DNA from 3 places in the Micromonospora sp. NBC_01405 genome. Region 1 is predicted to be linked to each of the others. Evidence: riboswitches for the same ligand, from Rfam matches in the RefSeq annotation. Region 1 holds a riboswitch; each other region holds the start of a gene.

Evidence for each region. A riboswitch is a leader RNA that binds a small molecule or an ion and turns the genes downstream of it on or off. The one in region 1 is predicted to bind cobalamin.
Region 2: linked by a shared signal. The riboswitch ahead of OG559_RS08685 (ribonucleoside-diphosphate reductase subunit alpha) and the one ahead of OG559_RS23035 ((2Fe-2S) ferredoxin domain-containing protein) in region 1 are both predicted to bind cobalamin.
Region 3: linked by a shared signal. The riboswitch ahead of bluB (5,6-dimethylbenzimidazole synthase) and the one ahead of OG559_RS23035 ((2Fe-2S) ferredoxin domain-containing protein) in region 1 are both predicted to bind cobalamin.

What each region holds. Positions count from the first base shown of each region.
Region 1 is NZ_CP109532.1:5,294,061-5,299,915, reverse strand. It holds gene cobN (cobaltochelatase subunit CobN) at 1-2,374, opposite strand, end outside; gene OG559_RS23035 ((2Fe-2S) ferredoxin domain-containing protein) at 2,371-3,024, opposite strand; cobalamin riboswitch at 3,159-3,340, opposite strand; gene OG559_RS23030 (sulfite reductase subunit beta) at 3,386-4,261, shown strand; gene OG559_RS23025 (precorrin-8X methylmutase) at 4,258-4,923, shown strand; gene OG559_RS23020 (precorrin-2 C(20)-methyltransferase) at 4,920-5,855, shown strand, end outside.
Region 2 is NZ_CP109532.1:2,199,725-2,205,579, forward strand. It holds gene OG559_RS08685 (ribonucleoside-diphosphate reductase subunit alpha) at 1-2,413, opposite strand, end outside; cobalamin riboswitch at 2,584-2,800, opposite strand; gene OG559_RS08690 (hypothetical protein) at 3,104-5,855, shown strand, end outside.
Region 3 is NZ_CP109532.1:2,581,973-2,587,827, reverse strand. It holds gene OG559_RS10630 (serine hydrolase domain-containing protein) at 2-1,066, opposite strand; gene OG559_RS10625 (dihydrolipoyl dehydrogenase family protein) at 1,151-2,608, shown strand; gene OG559_RS10620 (crotonase/enoyl-CoA hydratase family protein) at 2,694-3,461, opposite strand; cobalamin riboswitch at 3,631-3,830, shown strand; gene bluB (5,6-dimethylbenzimidazole synthase) at 3,865-4,509, shown strand; gene OG559_RS10610 (hypothetical protein) at 4,578-4,922, shown strand; gene OG559_RS10605 (DUF2231 domain-containing protein) at 5,106-5,855, shown strand, end outside.

The DNA of each region.
Region 1 (5,855 bases):
ACGGCCCGGCCTCGACGAAACCGCCGGCGAGCGCGTGCAGGACGTTGGTCAGTTCGTCGGTGGTGGCGGCCAGGCGCGGGACGACCTGCTCGGCGGCGAACCGCAGGACGTCGCGCACGACCGGGTCGTCGTGCAGCGTGTCGATCGCGTCGACGGCCCAGCCGGTCTTCTCCATCGCCTCGACCAGGGCACGGGCCTGCCCCTCCACGGCGTCGACCGCGGGGAGAGGGGCGTCCTCCGCGAGCCCCAGGGCGGCGCGCAGGCCGGGCAGAGCGCGGTTCTGGCCGCCCCACACCTGCGTGGCGCGGAGCACGGCGAGTACGAGGTTGACCCGCGCCTCCCCCGTCGGCGCCTGGCCCAGCACGTGCAGCCCGTCGCGGATCTGGACGTCCTTGATCTCGCACAGCCAGCCGTCGACGTGCAGAAGGAAGTCGTCGAACTCCTCGTCGTCGGGTCGCTCCTCCAGCCCGAGGTCGCGGTGCATCTGCGCGGACTGCATGAGCGTCCAGATCTGCTGGCGGATCGCGGGCAGCTTCGCCGGATCCATGGCCGCGACGTTGGCGTGCTCGTCGAGCAGCTGCTCGAGCTCGGCGATGTCGCCGTAGCTCTCGGCGCGCGCCATCGGCGGTACGAGGTGATCGACGATCGTGGCGTGCGCGCGGCGCTTGGCTTGGGCGCCCTCGCCGGGATCGTTGACGAGGAACGGGTAGATCAGCGGCATGCTGCCGATGGCGGCGTCCGTGGCGCACCCGGCCGAGAGCGCGGCGTTCTTGCCCGGCAGCCACTCCATCGAGCCGTGCTTGCCCAGATGCACGACCGCGTCGGCGCCGAAGCCGAGCTCAAGCCAGCGGTACGCCGCCAGGTAGTGGTGCGACGGTGGCAGGTCGGGGTCGTGGTAGATCGCGACCGGCTTCTCACCGAAGCCGCGTGGCGGCTGGATGAGGATGACGACGTTGCCCGCGCGCAGCGTGGCCAGCACGATGTCACCGGCGTCGTCGACGAACAGTGAGCCGGGGGCCTCGCCCCAGGTCTCGGCCATGGCGTCACGAAGCTCGTCCGGCAGGTGCGCGGTCCAGCGCAGGTAGTCGTCGCGGCCGATACGCACGTGCGACTCGCTGAGCTGGGCCTGCGTGAGCCACTCCTCGTCCTGGCCACCGGCCTCGATCAGCGCATGGATGAGCGCGTTGCCGGCCGTCGTGTCGGGGTCCTCCCCCTCGACCGGCGGGAGCGGGTCGAGCCCGGGGATCTCGCCGGGCGCGCCGAGGTCGTAGCCGGCGTCGCGCATCGCGCGCAGCAGCCGGATCGCCGATACGGGCGTGTCGAGGCCGACGGCGTTGCCGATGCGGCTGTGCTTGGTCGGGTAGGCCGACAGGACAAGGGCCACCTTGCGCTCGGCCGGTGGAACGTGTCGGAGCCGCGCGTGGTTCACCGCGATGCCCGCGACGCGGTCGCACCGCTCGGCGTCGGTCTGGTAGCGCGGCAGACCGTCGGCGTCGACCTCCTTGAACGAGAACGGGACGGTGATGAGCCGGCCGTCGAACTCGGGGATGGCGATCTGGGTCGCGGAGTCGAGCGGGGTGACGCCGTCGTCGGATGCCTCCCAGTCGGCCTTGCTGGAGGTGAGCGCCAGTGCCTGCAGCACGGGGACGTCCAAGGCGCGCAGCCGCTCGACGTTCCAGGACTCGTCGTCGCCGCCGGCGCTGGCGGTGGCGGGCTTGGAGCCGCCGGCGGCGAGTACGGTGACGATGATCGCGCCGAGCGTGGCGAGCTCGGTGAACAGCTCGTCGGGCGCCGCCCGCAGCGAGGAGACGAAGATCGGCACGCCGACGGCCTTGCCGGTCGCGTCGATCGCGTCGGCGAGCTCGTGCGCGAACGCGTTGTTGCCGCTCACCTCGTGAGCCCTGTAGTACAGGACGCCGATCCGTGGCACATCGCTCCCGGCTGCCTGCCGGCCGACGCCCCACTCGGGCAGAACGGCCGGCGGCTCGAAGCCCTCGCCGGTCAGCAGCACCGTGTCGGAGAGAAAGGCGTGCAGCTGACCCAGGTTCTCCGCGCCTCCCTCGGCGAGGTAGCGGTGTGCCTCGGCGCACACGCCGATCGGCACGGTTGACAGCTCCATGAGTGCGGCGTTCGGCGTCCGCTCCCCGCCGAGGACGACCAGGGGACACCCGGCGTCGCGCACAAGGGCGGCGACGTCCCGCACGTCCTCGGGTGAGCCGAGCACGCGCAGCACGACCAGGTCCGCCTCGGCGGTCAGGGCGTCGCGGCGCTCGTCGGTCACCCGGACAGGGTTGGCCCAGGTGTAGTCCGAGCCGCTGGCACGCGCCGACAACAGGTCGGTGTCCGACGTGGACATGAGAGCGATGCGGGTCATGCTTCTCCTTCGGTGGAGATGGTCCGGGAGCCGAGGCGCAGGCCGTCGACCGGGCGACCGGCGCAGAGATGCTCGCGGACCAGCCGTGCCGCGTCGCCGGGTCGTACCGGCCCGTACCAGGCGCCGTCGGGGTGGACGACGGCCACGGGGCCGTGATTGCACGGGAACAAGCACCCGGTCTGCGCCATGAGGACGTCGGAGTCGGTGAGCCGGTGCTCGACGAGCGCGCCGACGAGCGCGCGGTAGGTCTCGTCCGCACCTCGGGCGCTGCAGCGCGGGCCACGGCACAGCAGCAGATGGTGCCGGTACGGCGGGGGCGCGTCCCAGGCCGGTGACGACAACGGCGCCTCGCGGCCGGTGATGGTCCGCTCTCCGAACCGGATGACCGGCGGGTCGATCTGCTGGCGGTGCCAGTGGCCGGCGACGCGTCCCACCCACGAGCGGGCGTAGGTCAGGTCGTCGGTGCTCACCGGCTCGAGGCGAACCTCTCGGACGCCGGCGGCGTGCACCAGGTCGAGCACGTGGGTGAGTGTCGGCTCGCCGCCCTGCAGGAATGCCAGACGGGCACCGGCGGCCTCGGCCCCCCGGCGCAGCACCGCTGATCGGGCGGCGTCCGGCAGCGCGGTCGCGACGTGGACGAGGACGCTCACGACGTCAGGAGCAGACGAGCCAGTTGGGCAGAACCTGGTGGGAGGATCCGGTCTGGTGCGAGCGAGGATGACGAGACACGACGGTCTTCCTTCGTCCGGAGGCCTGTGCGCGAGGCCTGGATGGGCAGGTGTCGCAGACGGGGTCTGCGGCCAGCAGGTCTTCGGACTTGGGATCAACCGGACGGAGCGCCTTCCCAGACCGTTGGTCCAGTGGCGTCGTGCTCCGCCCGTCACCCTCACCGCTGCGCGTCAGTCCCGGACTCTCACCGGGTTCCCTGGCTCATGGCTGAGTTTGGCTGGCATGACGAACGTAGCACCGCCGACCGGCGGCGCCCGAGACGGGCTCTGGCACGATGGCGCCGTGACCGAGAGGACCCGCCGTGACCTGTGTCCCGGTCTGCTGCGCCCCTGGATCGCCGACGACGGCGCGCTCGTCCGGGTGCGCGTCCCCGGTGGCGCCGTGACGACCGAGGCGCTCGGCGCACTCGTCCGGGTGGCGCGTGAGCACGGCGACCGCGCGGTCCACCTGACCAGCCGCGCCAACCTCCAGGTGCGCGGCATCGAGCACGACGACGGGCGCCTGCCGGACGCGGTCGTGGACGCGGTCATGGCCACCGGGCTCGTGCCGTCGGCGTCGCACGAGCGGGTGCGCAACATCTTGGCTTCACCACTCACCGGGCGCAGCGGTGGCCGCGCCGACCTGCGTCCGGTGAGCGCTGACCTCGACGCCCGGCTGTGCGCGGAGCCCCTGCTCGGCGCGCTGACCGGCCGGTTCCTGTTCGTGCTCGACGACGGCCGCGGCGACCTGGTCGAGCGCGACCTGGACCTCGGTCTCGTGGCGCTCGACACGGGCACCGCGCAGTTGCGCGCCGGGACGTCGTGGGGACCGGTCGTCCCGCTGGACGAGGCCGCTGCGGCGCTGACGAGACTCGCCGTGCGGTTCGCCGAGCTCGCCGGTAGCGAACCGAGCTCTCCCTGGCACGTCGACGAGCTGCCCGGCTCCGGCGCGGCAGTGCTGGGCGCCGCGCTCGAGCGTGCCGCGGGGACCCGGGTGAGCACGCCGCCGCCCCCGCTTGGCAGGATCGTGCAGGACGACGGCCGTGTCGCGCTGCACCTCGCGGTGCCCGACGGCCGGGTGGATGCTCGCCTCATGGACGAGGTCCGCGCCCTCGGTGCCGGCGACCTCGTCGTCACGCCACGGCGCACCCTGCTCGTCCCCGATCTGGAGAATGCATGACTCTCGCCCCACCGACGCGCCGCTACGACTACGTCACCGACGGCGCGGCGATCTACGCCGACTCGTTCGCCACCATCCGCGCCGAGGCCGACCTGTCGCGTGTCCCGGCCGACGCCGAGAGGGTCGCGGTGCGGATGATCCACGCGTGCGGGCAGACCGACCTGACGCGGGACCTGGTGATCCACCCCGGTCTCGTGGCGGCGGCCCGGGCGGCGCTCGATGCGGGGGCGCCGATCCTGACGGACGCGCACATGGTCGCCGCCGGCGTCACCCGCGCCCGGCTGCCCCGCGACAACGAGGTCCGCTGCTTCCTACGCGAGCCCGAGGTCCCGGCGCTCGCCCGCGAGTGGGGCACGACCCGGTCCGCCGTGGGGGTGTCCCTGTGGGCCGAGCACGTCGAGGGTGCCGTCGTCGCGTTCGGCAACGCCCCCACGGCCCTGTTCCACCTGCTGGAGATGCTACGTGACGGCGCACCGCGTCCGGCCGCGATCATCGGCACGCCGGTGGGTTTCATCGGTGCGGCCGAGTCCAAGCAGGCGCTCATCGACCTCGCCGCCGAGGCACCGGGGCTCGACGTGCCGTATCTCGTGGTGACCGGGCGTCGCGGCGGCTCGGCGCTGGCCGCCTCGGCGCTCAACGCCCTGGCCCAGGAGGCGGAGTGAGTGGCCGGCTGTTCGGCGTCGGGGTCGGCCCGGGGGATCCCGAGCTCGTCACGCTGAAGGCCGCCCGGCTGATCGGCGCGGCGGACGTCGTCGCCTACCACCAGGGGGTCGGCAAGCAGTCCAACGCGCGTCGCATCGCCGCCGACCTGCTCCCGGACGACGTGATCGAGGAGGCGCTCGTCTACCCGGTGACGACGCAGACCACCGACCACCCGGGCGGGTACGCCGGCGCGATGGCGGACTTCTACGCCGAGTGCGGCGAGCGGCTCCGCGCGCACCTGAGGGCGGGCCGCGACGTCGTCGTGCTGGCCGAGGGCGACCCGATGCTCTACGGCTCGTTCATGTACCTGCACGACCGGCTCGCGGGCGAGTTCGAGACGCAGGTCGTCGCAGGCGTACCCGCCTTCGCGGCCGCCACGGCCACGACCGCCCTGCCCCTGGTCCGGCAGACCGACGTGCTGACCGTGCTGCCCGGCACGCTTCCCGAGCCGGAGCTGGCCCGACGCCTCGCCGACACCGACGGCGCCGTGATCATGAAACTCGGCCGCACGTTCGCCAAGGTCCGCTCGGCGCTCGAGCAGGCCGGACGCGTCGAGGGGTCCTGGTACGTCGAGCGGGCGTCGATGGACGCCCAGCGGGTTCTCCCGGTCGCCGACGTGGACCCCGAGACGGTGCCGTACTTCTCGATCGTCCTGGTCCCCGGCGACACCCGCCCCGGTGTGGCGCGCTACGACCGCTCGGCGAGTGCGGTCACCGAGCCCGTCGCCGGTGCCGAAGTCGTCGTCGTGGGCCTCGGTCCCGGTCCCGACCAGTGGCTCTCCCCCGAGGCGTCGCAAGTGCTCGCGGAGGTCGGCCACGTCATCGGCTACGGACCGTATGTCCAGCGCGTCCCGCAGCGCCCGGGCCTGGTGCGTCACGCGTCCGGCAACACG
Region 2 (5,855 bases), 3.1 Mb from region 1:
GGCAGGCCTCGCACGACTCGGGGTTCTCCAGGGAGCAGGCCACCGCCTCGTCGACGGTCACCGCCGGCGCGACGACACCAACCGGACCGACGACACCAACCGGGCCTACGGCGCTGACCGGGCCGACGGGTGCGACCGTGGCCTGCTGGATCCGGGTGGCGGGGCGGGACCGCAGGTAGTAGGTGCTCTTCAGCCCCGCCTTCCAGGCGTACAGGTACATCGAGGAGAGCTTGCCGATCGTCGGAGCGGCGAGGAACAGGTTCAGCGACTGTGACTGGTCGATGAACGGGGCGCGGGCGGCGGCCAGGTCGATCAGCGCCCGCTGCGGCAACTCCCAGGCCGTACGGAACAGCTGCCGGACCTCCGCCGGCAGTTCCGTGATGCCCTGCACCGATCCCTCGGCGCGCTTGATCGCCGAGCGGACCTGGTCGGTCCACAGGCCGCGGGCCTTCAGTTCGCGTACGAGAGCGGTGTTGACCTGGAGGAACTCCCCGGACAGGGTCTCGCGCTTGAACAGGTTGGACACCTGCGGCTCGATGCACTCGTAGCAGCCGGCGATGGAGGCGATGGTGGCGGTCGGGGCGATCGCCACCAGCAGCGAGTTGCGCAGGCCGTGCGCGGCGACGCGCTCCCGCAGCGCCCCCCAGCGCTGCGCCTGGCTGCCCGTGACGCCCCACAGGTCCGGCTGGAGCTGGCCGCGTGCCGCCCGGGTCTCGGCGAAGGCCGGGTGGGCTCCGAGGCGTTCCGCCAGGTCGGCGGAGGTCTCCAGGGCGGTCAGGTACAGCTCCTCGCTGATCCGGGTGGACAGCTCCCGGGCTTCCGGGGAGTCGAACGGCAGCCGCAGGGCGAAGAACACGTCCTGCAGGCCCATCAGGCCGAGGCCGACCGGTCGCCAGCGGGGGTTGCTCGCCGCGGCCTGCGGGGTCGGGTAGTAGTTGATGTCGATGACCCGGTCGAGGAACGTCACGGCGGTGCGGACGGTGGCGCGCAGCCGTTCCCAGTCGATGCCGCCGTCGGCGAGGTGGGCGGCGAGGTTGACCGAGCCGAGGTTGCACACGGCGGTCTCGGCGTCGCTGGACACCTCGACGATCTCGGTACACAGGTTGGACAGGTGCACCACGTTGCCGGGCTCGGCGGTCTGGTTGCACAACCGGTTCGCGGCGTCCTTGAACGTCATCCACCCGTTGCCGGTCTGCGCGAGGGTCCGCATCATCCGCCCGTACAGCTCCCGCGCCGGCACCTGCCGCACGTACCGGCCCTGCGCCTCGGCCGCCCGGTACGCCGCGTCGAACTCGTCCCCCCACAGGTCCGGCAGCTCCGGCACCACGTCCGGGTCGAACAGCGACCACATCCCGTCGGCCTCCACCCGGCGCATGAACTCGTCCGGGACCCAGTTGGCCAGGTTCAGGTTGTGGGTGCGCCGGGCGTCCTCACCGGTGTTGTCCCGCAGTTGCAGGAACTCCTCGATGTCCGGATGCCACGGCTCCAGGTAGACGCAGGCCGCGCCCTTACGCCGGCCGCCCTGGTTGACCGCCGCCACCGAGGCGTCCAGCGTCCGCAGCCACGGCACGATCCCGTTGGACTGCCCGTTGGTGCCCCGGATCAGCGCGCCCCGCGACCGGACCCGGGAGAACGCGATGCCGATGCCGCCGGCGAACTTCGACAGGTTCGCCACCTGCGCGTACCGCTGGTAGATCGAGTCCAGTTCGTCGCGCGGGGAGTCGACCAGGTAGCAGGAGGACATCTGGGTGTGCCGGGTGCCGGAGTTGAACAACGTCGGCGAACTCGGCAGGTACGCCAGGCTCGACATCAACCGGTAGAACTCGATCACCTCGTCCGGGGCGTGGGACAGGCCGCAGGCCACCCGCAGCAACCAGTACTGCGGGGTCTCCACCACCAGCCGGCTCGTCGGGTGGCGCAGCAGGTACCGGTCGTGGACCGTGCGCAGCCCGAAGTACTCGAACCGCAGGTCACCGTGGGGGTCGACGGCGTCATCGAGCTGGGTGGCGTTGGCGGCGACGAACGCGGCGGTGCCGTCGCCGATGAGGCCCTCGACGTGGCCCCGTCGGATCGCCTCGCTGAACGACCCGATGCCCTGCCTGCGGACCTCCTTGTCGATGTAGCCACCCAGCAGGCGGGCGGCCAGCCGCGAGTACTGCGGCTCCTCACCGATCATCTCGGCCGCGGTCTGGATGGACAGCCGGTCCAGCTCGGCGGTCGTCGCGCCGTCGTACAGGCCGCTGATCGTCCGCGTCGCCACCCGCAACGGGTCGACGTCGGCGAGGCCGACCGTCCACCGCTCGACCGCTCCGACGATCCTGTTGACATCGACCGGTTCGGTGCCGCCGTCGCGCTTACGGACGCGCATCTGCGTCCGCCGCGGGCCCGGTAGGGCTGCCTCGTCGGCCACCATGCCATCGGCCGGGACAACCTCGGTGACTGCCACCACTCACTCCTCGCGGGCTCGAGACCTGATGGCCTTCGGGCGCGTGGAGACAGACACCGGCGGACGTCACGCCGGCGGGGCGCGGGTCAGGTGGCGTCGGCCGTCCCACGCGGCCTCGGACCGCCGCCCACCCCGGTATGGGTGCGCGGCGCGCTGGCAGGTCTTCGGACTCGCGGGCGTGACCGGGCTCGCCGGTCTTCTACTGGCCGTCGCTTCCCAGGCCGCTGGCGGCCCAGTGCTGATGACGGCGGTCGTTCCCACTCACCGCTGCGGGGCAGTCCCGGATTTCCACCGGGTTCCCTCTTGCCTCGACCGCCCCGGATGAGCGGCCGAACCAGCTACGGTCGACACCATATATAGGGACTACGGCGTTGTCACACCCCACATGTCGAGTCCGGGCGTGTCGGCTGCCACGGCGGTGAAGCCTCGTCGATTCCTTCACAGAGCGACCGAGCCGATTGGTGGGGCGGGTCTGGATCCAAGGACGGCGGACCCGGCCGGTAGGACCGGAACAGATGTCGACCGGTCGGGTTTCCGACGGGCGTCCGTACACAAGGGATGGCGACCTCCTACGGTGACTTCCGGCACGCCAGGGATGGACGTTGCCGGGAATCGACCCGGCGACGCGATTCAGGCGTTTTACAGGGGGTTGTCTCGATGCACGTTCGGAGCCGCGCCATCGCGGGTCTGGTCGCCGGGGCTGTGTTGTTGACAGGCCAACCGGCGGCTGCGGGCACTGTGCAGGACAGTGCCGCCGACGAGGTCGCGAGCACCAGCGCTCGCGCCGCTACAAGAACGATCGGCGGCGATGCGACCCGCACGGCCGTCCGCACGGCTGCGGCACTGTCGGTGCCGGGACACACCGGGCTGGTTCCCAGCACGCCGCGCAATGACGTACCGAGGATCACCGACGGCGAGATCACCGACATCGAGGTGATCGGCAACCGGGTCTTCATCGCCGGCTCCTTCACCGCGATCGCCAACGTCGGCGGGACGCCGGTGGCGCAGCCGTCGCTGGCTTCTTACAACATCGACACAGGCCTGATCGACACCGGCTTCCAGCCGACGTTCGACGGATCCGTCGAGGCCGTCGAGGCCTCGCCGGACGGCTCGTCGCTCTATGTCGCCGGCTCGTTCAACACGGTCGGTGGCCTGACGAAGCGCAAGATCGTACGGCTCGACCCGGTCACCGGCGCTCCGATCGCGGCGTTCACCGCGCAGGGGAACGGGCGCGCGACCGCTCTGGCCGTGAGCAGCACCGCGGTGTACGTGGGCGGCCAGTTCACGAAGGTGAACAGCGTGAACCGCACCGGGCTGGTCGCGCTCAACCCGACGACGGGGGCGGTCGACAGCGGATTCAACCTGCCCCTGTCCGGCGGCATCGGCGTCGGCGGCATGCTCACCGTGCAGCAGCTCAAGCTGACGCACAACGGCAGCAAACTGCTGGTCATCCACACCGGTCGTCAGATCGCCGGCCAGGACCGCTACGGCGTCGGTCTCGTCGACACCGCCACCAAGGCCCTCCTGCCGTGGCGCACCCGCCTGTGGGAGGACAACCTCTCCTTCGTCGGCGGCATCCAGCGGGTCTTCGCCGGTGACGTCGCGCCGGACGACTCCTACTTCGTCGTCACCAGCGGTTCGGGAGGCGACCGCCCGCCGATCAACGACACGGCGATCGCGTTCCCGGTGACCGGCGCCGACCACGTCGAGCCGACCTGGGTGTCGCGTCACTTCGACAGCATCTACTCGGTCGCCATCACCGAGACGGCCGTGTACGTCGGCGGCCACTTCAGTTGGCAGGAATCGCCGACCTCCAACGTCCCGTGGCCCGGCCTGGACAACGTCGGGTACGGCACGGGCCAGGGCCTGAGCGGCTACGGTCTCGGCGACCAGGTGGTCCGCCGTGACCACCTCGGCGCGCTCGACCCGGCCACGGGCACGGCGATCGAGTGGAACCCGGGTTCCAGCTCGTACGAAGGGGAGAAGGCGATGCTGGCCACCCCGCGCGGCCTCTTCGTCGGTGGCGACGGCAACACCAAGGGCGGCCTGCCGGTGGGGCGGGTCGGGTTCTTCGACCTCACCCAGGCACCGGCGCCCTCGCCGGTCGACACGACGATCGTCACGCCCATCGAGGGGGCGGTCAAGCAGGCCAACGCGCCGTTCGCGCTCGGCGGGCAGGCGACCTCTCCGGCCGGCGTCACCAAGGTCGGTATCGAGATCCAGAACCGGGGTTCCAAGAAGTACCTGCAGGACGACCTCACGACGTGGGGCGCCGCCAACAGCATCAACGCGACGGTCGCAGCGGTGAACACCGCCTCGACCTCGTGGTCCCTCACCGTGTCGCTCCCCGTCGGCGAATACCAGGTCCAGGCGAAGACGTTCGGTAACAACGGCCAGAGCGATGCCTCGAAGGCCGTCAAGAAGATCGAGACCTTCAGCTTCGACGACCTGCCGCCGACCACGAAGATCACCTCGCCGCCCGCCGGCCTGGTCGCCGCCCAGAGCTTCGTCGCGACCGGCACCGCCAGCGACGACAAGGGCGTCAGCGCGATGACGTACTCGTTCCGCAGGTCGGACAACCAGTACCTCCAGGACGACGGGACGGCCGCACCGGTCTACAACACCTTCCGGGGCGAGCCGGACGTCATCGGCGCGTTGTCGACCACCTGGCAGGTCGAGGTGGCCCTCCCCACCGAGGGCGAGTGGAAGATGACGGCCACCGCCATCGACAACGCCGGTCAGGGTGACCTGCGCGGCGACACCCGGGACTGGATCATCTCGGCGACCGGCGTCGCGCCGTCGGTGGCCGTCAGCACCCCCACGCCGATGACGCCGCCCACCGCCGCCGCGCCGGTCACCGTCGCGCCGGGCGGCTCGATCACGTTCTCGGGGACCGCCAGCGACGACGGCACCCTGAAGTCGGTCGAGATCTACCTGCGCAACAACACCACGCGCGAGGCGCTGGCGGCCGACGGCACGTGGGGCGCCGACTCGATCGCGGCGTACCACCGGGTCTCACCGATCAACCTGAACGCCCCGTCGTACAACTGGTCCTACACCACCGTGCCGCTCACGCCCGGCGTGTACGACTTCCGGGTGCGGGCCACCGACAACCTGGGCCTGAGCACGGCGACCGCCAACCTGGGCCGGCTCACCGTCACCGCCCAGGTGCCCGGTGACGCCTTCCCGAACGGCCTGTTGAACTTCACCGGCGTCGACCAGAACGTCGACCAGTTGCACCTCAACCTGGCCGGCACCGCGACGGACAACATTGGCGTGCAGAGCGTGCGGGTGGCGCTGCGCGACCTCGACACCGGCCGGTACGTGCAGCCGAACGGCACCATGGCGGCGAGCTTCGCCACGGTGAACGCCACCCTCGCCTCGCCCGGCGCGACGAGCACCACATTCG
Region 3 (5,855 bases), 2.7 Mb from region 1:
GTCACAGGCAGGAGTGCAGGGCCTCCACCAGCTCGTCGACCCGGTCGTGGTCGGCGAGCCGGGCGGTGGCGTACGCGAACGTGTAGCCCCGTTCCGGGTCGGCCCAGGCGCTGCTGCCGCCGATCCCGCCCATGCCCCAGCTCCCGTCCGGCTCCCGCTGCATGCCCAGCGTCCAGCAGGCCCGGCGGCCCAGCACCAGGTCCGGGCCGTCGTACTGGGTCCGGGTCGCCTCGGCGACCAGGTCCGGGCCGAACAGGCGCACCCCGTCCAGGACGCCGCCGGCCAGCAGCCCGGCGTAGAGGCGGGCCAGGGCGGCGGCGGTGCCGTGCAGGTTCACCGCCGGCATCTCCGCGCCCCGCCACAGCGGGCTGTTCAGCACCGCCAGGTCCAGCCCGCCCGCCGGGTTGCCCAGCGCCCGGGCCCGCAGCGACCCCGGCTCGCCCAGCGCCCGGGCCGGCCAGCCCGGATCGGCGTACGACAGCTCGGCGCACCGCCGCTGGTCCGCCGCGTCCAGGCCAAAGGCCAGGTCGAGTCGCCACGGGCCGGCGATCTCCTCGGCCAGGAACCGGCCCACCGGCCGCCCGTCCACCCGCCGCACCAGCTCGCCCACCAGGTGCCCGTACGTCCAGGCGTGCTCGCCCGCGACCGACCCCGGCTGCCACTGCGGCTCGGCGGCGGCCAGGTCGGCGCAGAGCAGGTCCCAGTCGGCGACCGCCCCGGCCGGGCGGGGCACCGGAAACGCCGGCAGCCCGGCGGTGTGGCTGAGCACCTGCCGGACGGTCGCCGGGGCGCGGAACCCCGGCCAGTGGTCGGCGACCGGGTCGTCGAGGTCGAGCCGGCCCCGGTCGACCAGCGCCAGCAGGCACAGCGCGGCCACCGGCTTGCCGACCGAGTACACGTTGACCAGGGTGTCCGGCGCCCACTGCCGCCCCGGCCGGCCGGCGCCGGCGACGAGGTCGACGACCGGCCGGCCGTCGTACCAGACGGCGAGACCGGCCCCCGTCTCCCGGCCGGCGGAGAACAGGTCGTGGAAGCAGTCCCGGACCGGGCCGAAGCGTGGGCGCATCCGGCCACGGTAGGGGAGACGCGCGGGTGCCGGCACGGCGACACGATGCGGGGCGGTGGCGCGGTGCGGAATGCTGGCGGCATGGTGGAACCGGAACTGGTGGACGTGGTCGTGGACGTGGTCGTGGTCGGGCTCGGCGTCGGCGGCGAGGAGGTGGCCGGGCGCCTCGCCGAGGCGGGCCTCGACGTCGTCGGCATCGAGCGGAGCCTGGTCGGCGGGGAGTGCCCCTACTGGGGGTGCATCCCGAGCAAGATGATGATCCGGGCGGCGAACGCGATCGCCGAGGCCCGGCGGGTCAACGAGTTCGCCGGCACGGCCCAGGTCCAGCCGGACTGGGCGCCGGTGGCGAAGCGGATCCGCGCGGAGGCCACCGACACCTGGGACGACCGGGTCGCGGTGGAACGGTTCACCGGCAAGGGCGGCCGGTTCGTGCGCGGCAGCGGCCGGCTCGACGGCCCCGGCCGGGTACGCGTCGGCGACCAGGTCTTCCAGGCCCGGCACGGGATCGTGCTCGGCACCGGCACCCGGCCCTCCGTGCCACCGATCGCCGGGCTCGCCGACACCCCGTACTGGACGAACCACCAGGCCGTCGAGGTCGAGGAGCTGCCCGGGTCGCTGCTCGTCCTCGGCGGCGGCGCGATCGGGCTGGAGCTGGCCCAGGTCTTCGCCCGGTTCGGGGTGGCGGTGACGGTGGTCGAGGCGGCGGACCGGGTGCTCGCCGTCGAGGAGCCCGAGGCGTCCGAGGTGGCCGCCGCCGCGCTGCGCGCGGACGGGGTGCGGATCTCCACCGGGGTGAAGGCCGAGCGGGTCGACCACGACGGGCGGGCGTTCACCCTGGGAGCGGCCGGCGGCGTCGAGTTCACCGCCGAGAAGCTGCTGGTGGTGACCGGCCGGCGGGCGCACCTCGACGAGTTGGGGCTGGACGGCGTCGGGGTGGACCCGTCCCAGCGATACCTCGCCGTCGACGACCGGATGCGCGCCGCCGAGGGCCTCTGGGCGGTCGGTGACCTGACCGGCGAGGGCGCGTTCACCCACATCGCCATGTACCAGGCGGCCATCGTGGTCGCCGACGTGCTCGACCACGTCCGGCGGGCGCGGTCCGGCCCGGACGCCAGCGGCACCGCCAGCGTGGTCGGCGGCGCGGCGAGCACGGCGGGGGCCGGGATCGCCGGCGGCGTGCCGCACGCCGACTACCGGGCGCTGCCCCGGGTCACCTTCACCGACCCCGAGGTGGGCGCGGTCGGGCTGACCGAGCGGCAGGCCCGCGAGCGCGGCATCAACGTGCAGGTCGGCGTTAGCCGGCTCGGCTCGTCCACCCGGGGCTGGATCCACCAGGCCGACGGACTGATCAAGCTGGTCGCCGACGCCGACCGGGGCGTCCTGGTCGGCGCGACCTCGGTCGGCCCGGCCGGCGGCGAGGTGCTGTCGGGCCTGGTGGTGGCGGTGCACGCGGCGGTCCCGCTGCCCCAGCTCCGGAACATGATCTACGCGTATCCGACGTTCCACCGCGCCATCGAGGACGCCCTGCGCAACCTGAGGTAGCGCCGGTGGCTCCCTGATCGTCCGACGAGCACGAGGTCGTGCCGGTGCGGTGCTGACGGTCAGGGGGCGGGTGCGGTGTGGCCGGTCAGGGAGACGCGGGTGCGCCGTGCCGGCCGGCGCCCGCGGCGAAGCGGGCCGCACCCGCCGCCGCGTCGGCCGCCAGCGACTCCGCGCCGTGGGCCAGCTCGACCGCGAAGGCCTCCGGCTCGGTCAGGTTGGCGCCGGCCAGCACCGCCGCCCGGTCATTGCGCAGGCAGGTCTGCGGGTGGCGGGCGATCCCGGCGGCCAGCCGCTCGGCCTCCACCCGGGCCTCACCCGGCGCGACCAGCCGGTTCACCAGACCCATCGCGTACGCCTCCTCGGCCGGCACCGGTCGGCCGGTGAGGATCAGGTCCATCGCCCGGCTCTCGCCGATCAGCCTGGGCAGCCGGAAGGTCCCCCCGTCGACCAGCGGCACCCCCCAGCGCCGGCAGAAGACCCCGAGCACCGCGTCGGACTCGGCCACCCGCAGGTCGCACCAGAGGGCCAGTTCCAGCCCGCCGGCCACGGCGTACCCGGAGATCGCCGCGATCACCGGCTTGGACAGTCGCATCCGCGTCGGGCCCATCGGGCCGTCGCCGTCGGGCTCGACCCGGTTGCCGCCGGGGGTGCCGATCGCCTTCAGGTCCGCCCCGGCGCAGAACGTCCCGCCCGCTCCCCAGAGCACGGCCACCGCCGCCTCCGGGTCGGCATCGAAGGCGCGGAACGCGTCGGCCAGGGCCCGGGCGGTCGACCCGTCGACGGCGTTGCGGGCAGCCGGCCGGTCCAGGATCACCGTGGTCACGGCCCCGGCGCGTTCGACCCGTACCCCCATTGGCGTCCCTCCTGGTCGGACGGCTTGACCCTCGGCTGCGGGCCGCCGGGCTGGCGGTGCATGCCGAGGTGGCCGGCGGGCCGGCCCTCGGGGTGGTGGTGGACACCCCGACATCGACCGTAGCGGCCCGTCCGTCCCGACGGCGCACGCGCGCGGCGCTAGCATCGGCGGCGGCACGATCATGTGAGGTGCCCCGCGTCTGCGGGGAGAATCGGGAAGCCGGTGGGAATCCGGCACGGGCCCGCCGCGGTGACCGGGGAGCCGCCGTCCACGCGCGTCACGCGCAGCCACTGGCCGCACGGCTGGGAAGGCGGACGGTCGGGCGTCGATCCGGGAGTCCGAAGACCGGCCTCGCGTCGGGTGCCCACCGCAGCGGTGGGCCGAGCGCAGCGGGAGCCTGCCTGTGGACATCTACGACACCATCCACCGCCGCCGGGACGTCCGGGCCGAGTTCACCGGAGAGCCGGTGCCGGCGGACACCCTGCACCGGATCCTCGACGCGGCGCACGCCGCGCCCAGCGTCGGATACTCGCAACCGTGGGACTTCGTCCTGGTCCGGGACGCCGAAACCCGCCGCCGGTTCCACGAGCACGTCCAGGTCGAACGGGATACGTTCGCCGCCACCCTCGACGGCGAGGCGGCCGAGCGGTTCGCCCGGATCAAGATCGACGGAGTGCTGGAGTCGACCCTGTCGATCGTGGTCACCTACGACCCGGCGCGGGGCGGCCCGGCCGTCCTCGGGCGGCACGCCATCGCCGACGCCGGCCTCTACTCGGTCTGCCTGGCCATCCAGAACCTGTGGCTCGCCGCCACCGCCGAGGGGATCGGCGTCGGCTGGGTCTCCTTCTACCGGGAGCCGTTCCTGGCCGGGCTGCTCGGCATTCCGGACGGCATCCGGCCGGTGGCGTGGCTCTGCCTCGGGCCGGTCAGCCACCTGGCGACCGTGCCAGACCTGGAACGGCACGGATGGCGGCGGAAGCGTCCTCTCGCCGAGGCGGTGCACCACGACCGTTGGGCGGTAACCCACCGGCGAACGGCCGATTCATGAACCTCGATTGCTGAGATAGCGTGGTGTTCACCCTCGGTACCCAACCCGCTACGCTCGGGAGGATCTTCATGCGTGCCACCGTCAGGGTCCTGCTCGCCTCCGTCCTCACCACCCTCGGCCTGACCGCCGCCGTAGCCACCCCGGCCCTGGCCAGCGCCCCCGCGCCCTTCTGTGAGTCCGGCGGGTCGCAGTTCTACTGCGACGCCACCAGCACCGGCACGACGACCTGGACGGTCACCTGGTACTCCGGCAGCGTCGGGACCTTTACGAGCGCCGGACCGACCCTCTTCGCCAGCTGCCCCTTCTCCAACATCGGCCTGCAGGTGCGGGTCAGCTACAGCTACTTCGACGGCAGCGTGACCCAGTACAGCGACACCGATAGGTTCATCTGCCGCAGCGGCCCCTGGCAATAGTCGCCGGGCCCCGCGCTGCTGGCCGGTGGCAGCGCGGGGACCCCGCCGCCGGCACCCGGGCCGGTGACGTGCGGGTCCGGCGGCGGTGTCGGCCGCGTCCCCGGACGGCCGGTTGACACGTACGGCGACAAGCTCGTCACCGCCGACCGGTTTGCGACCGCTCCTGCCGGGAAGCCGGACGGGATGCGGGCACTCTTGACGAGAATCGAACAGAACTCGGCGCTGGACCGGGTCGGGGACCGGTTGCAGCGCGCCGTCCAGGCCACCATCCGCCCGCAGCGGGTGCGCGACCTGCTGCACGGCGTCTTCCTCGGGCATCCGCTGCACCCGGCGCTGGTGCAGGTGCCGGTGGGCGCCTGGATCAGCGCCGCCGTGCTGGACCTCATGCCCGGTCAGCGTCGGGCGGCCACCACGCTGGTCGGGCTGGGCACGGTCGGCGCCCTCCCGGCGGCGGTCGCCGGGCTGAACGACTGGGCGGCCCTCACCCGGGACCAGCGGCGGGTCGGCCTGGTGCACGCCGCCTCCAACACCGTCGGCCTGGCCCTGTACACGGGCTCGCTGGCCGCCCGGCTGAGTGGGCGGCACGGGACCGGGCGGGCGCTGGCGTACCTCGGGCTGACCGCGGCGAGCGCGGGGGCCTACCTCGGGGGGCACCTGGCGTACAAGCAGGGGGCCCAGGTCAACCAGAGCGTGTCCGAGCTGAACCGGATCAGCGACGGCTGGCACGCGCTCGTGGACATGGCCACGCTGCCGCAGCGGAAGCTGGTCACCCGCGAGGTGGACGACGTCTCGGTCATCCTCTACCGGCACGGCGACGAGGTCACCGTGATGCTGGAACACTGCCCGCACCAGGGCGGTCCGCTCGGCGAGGGCGAGGTCGCCGAGATCGACGGGCACGCCTGCGTGGTCTGCCCGTGGCACGGCAGCGCGTTC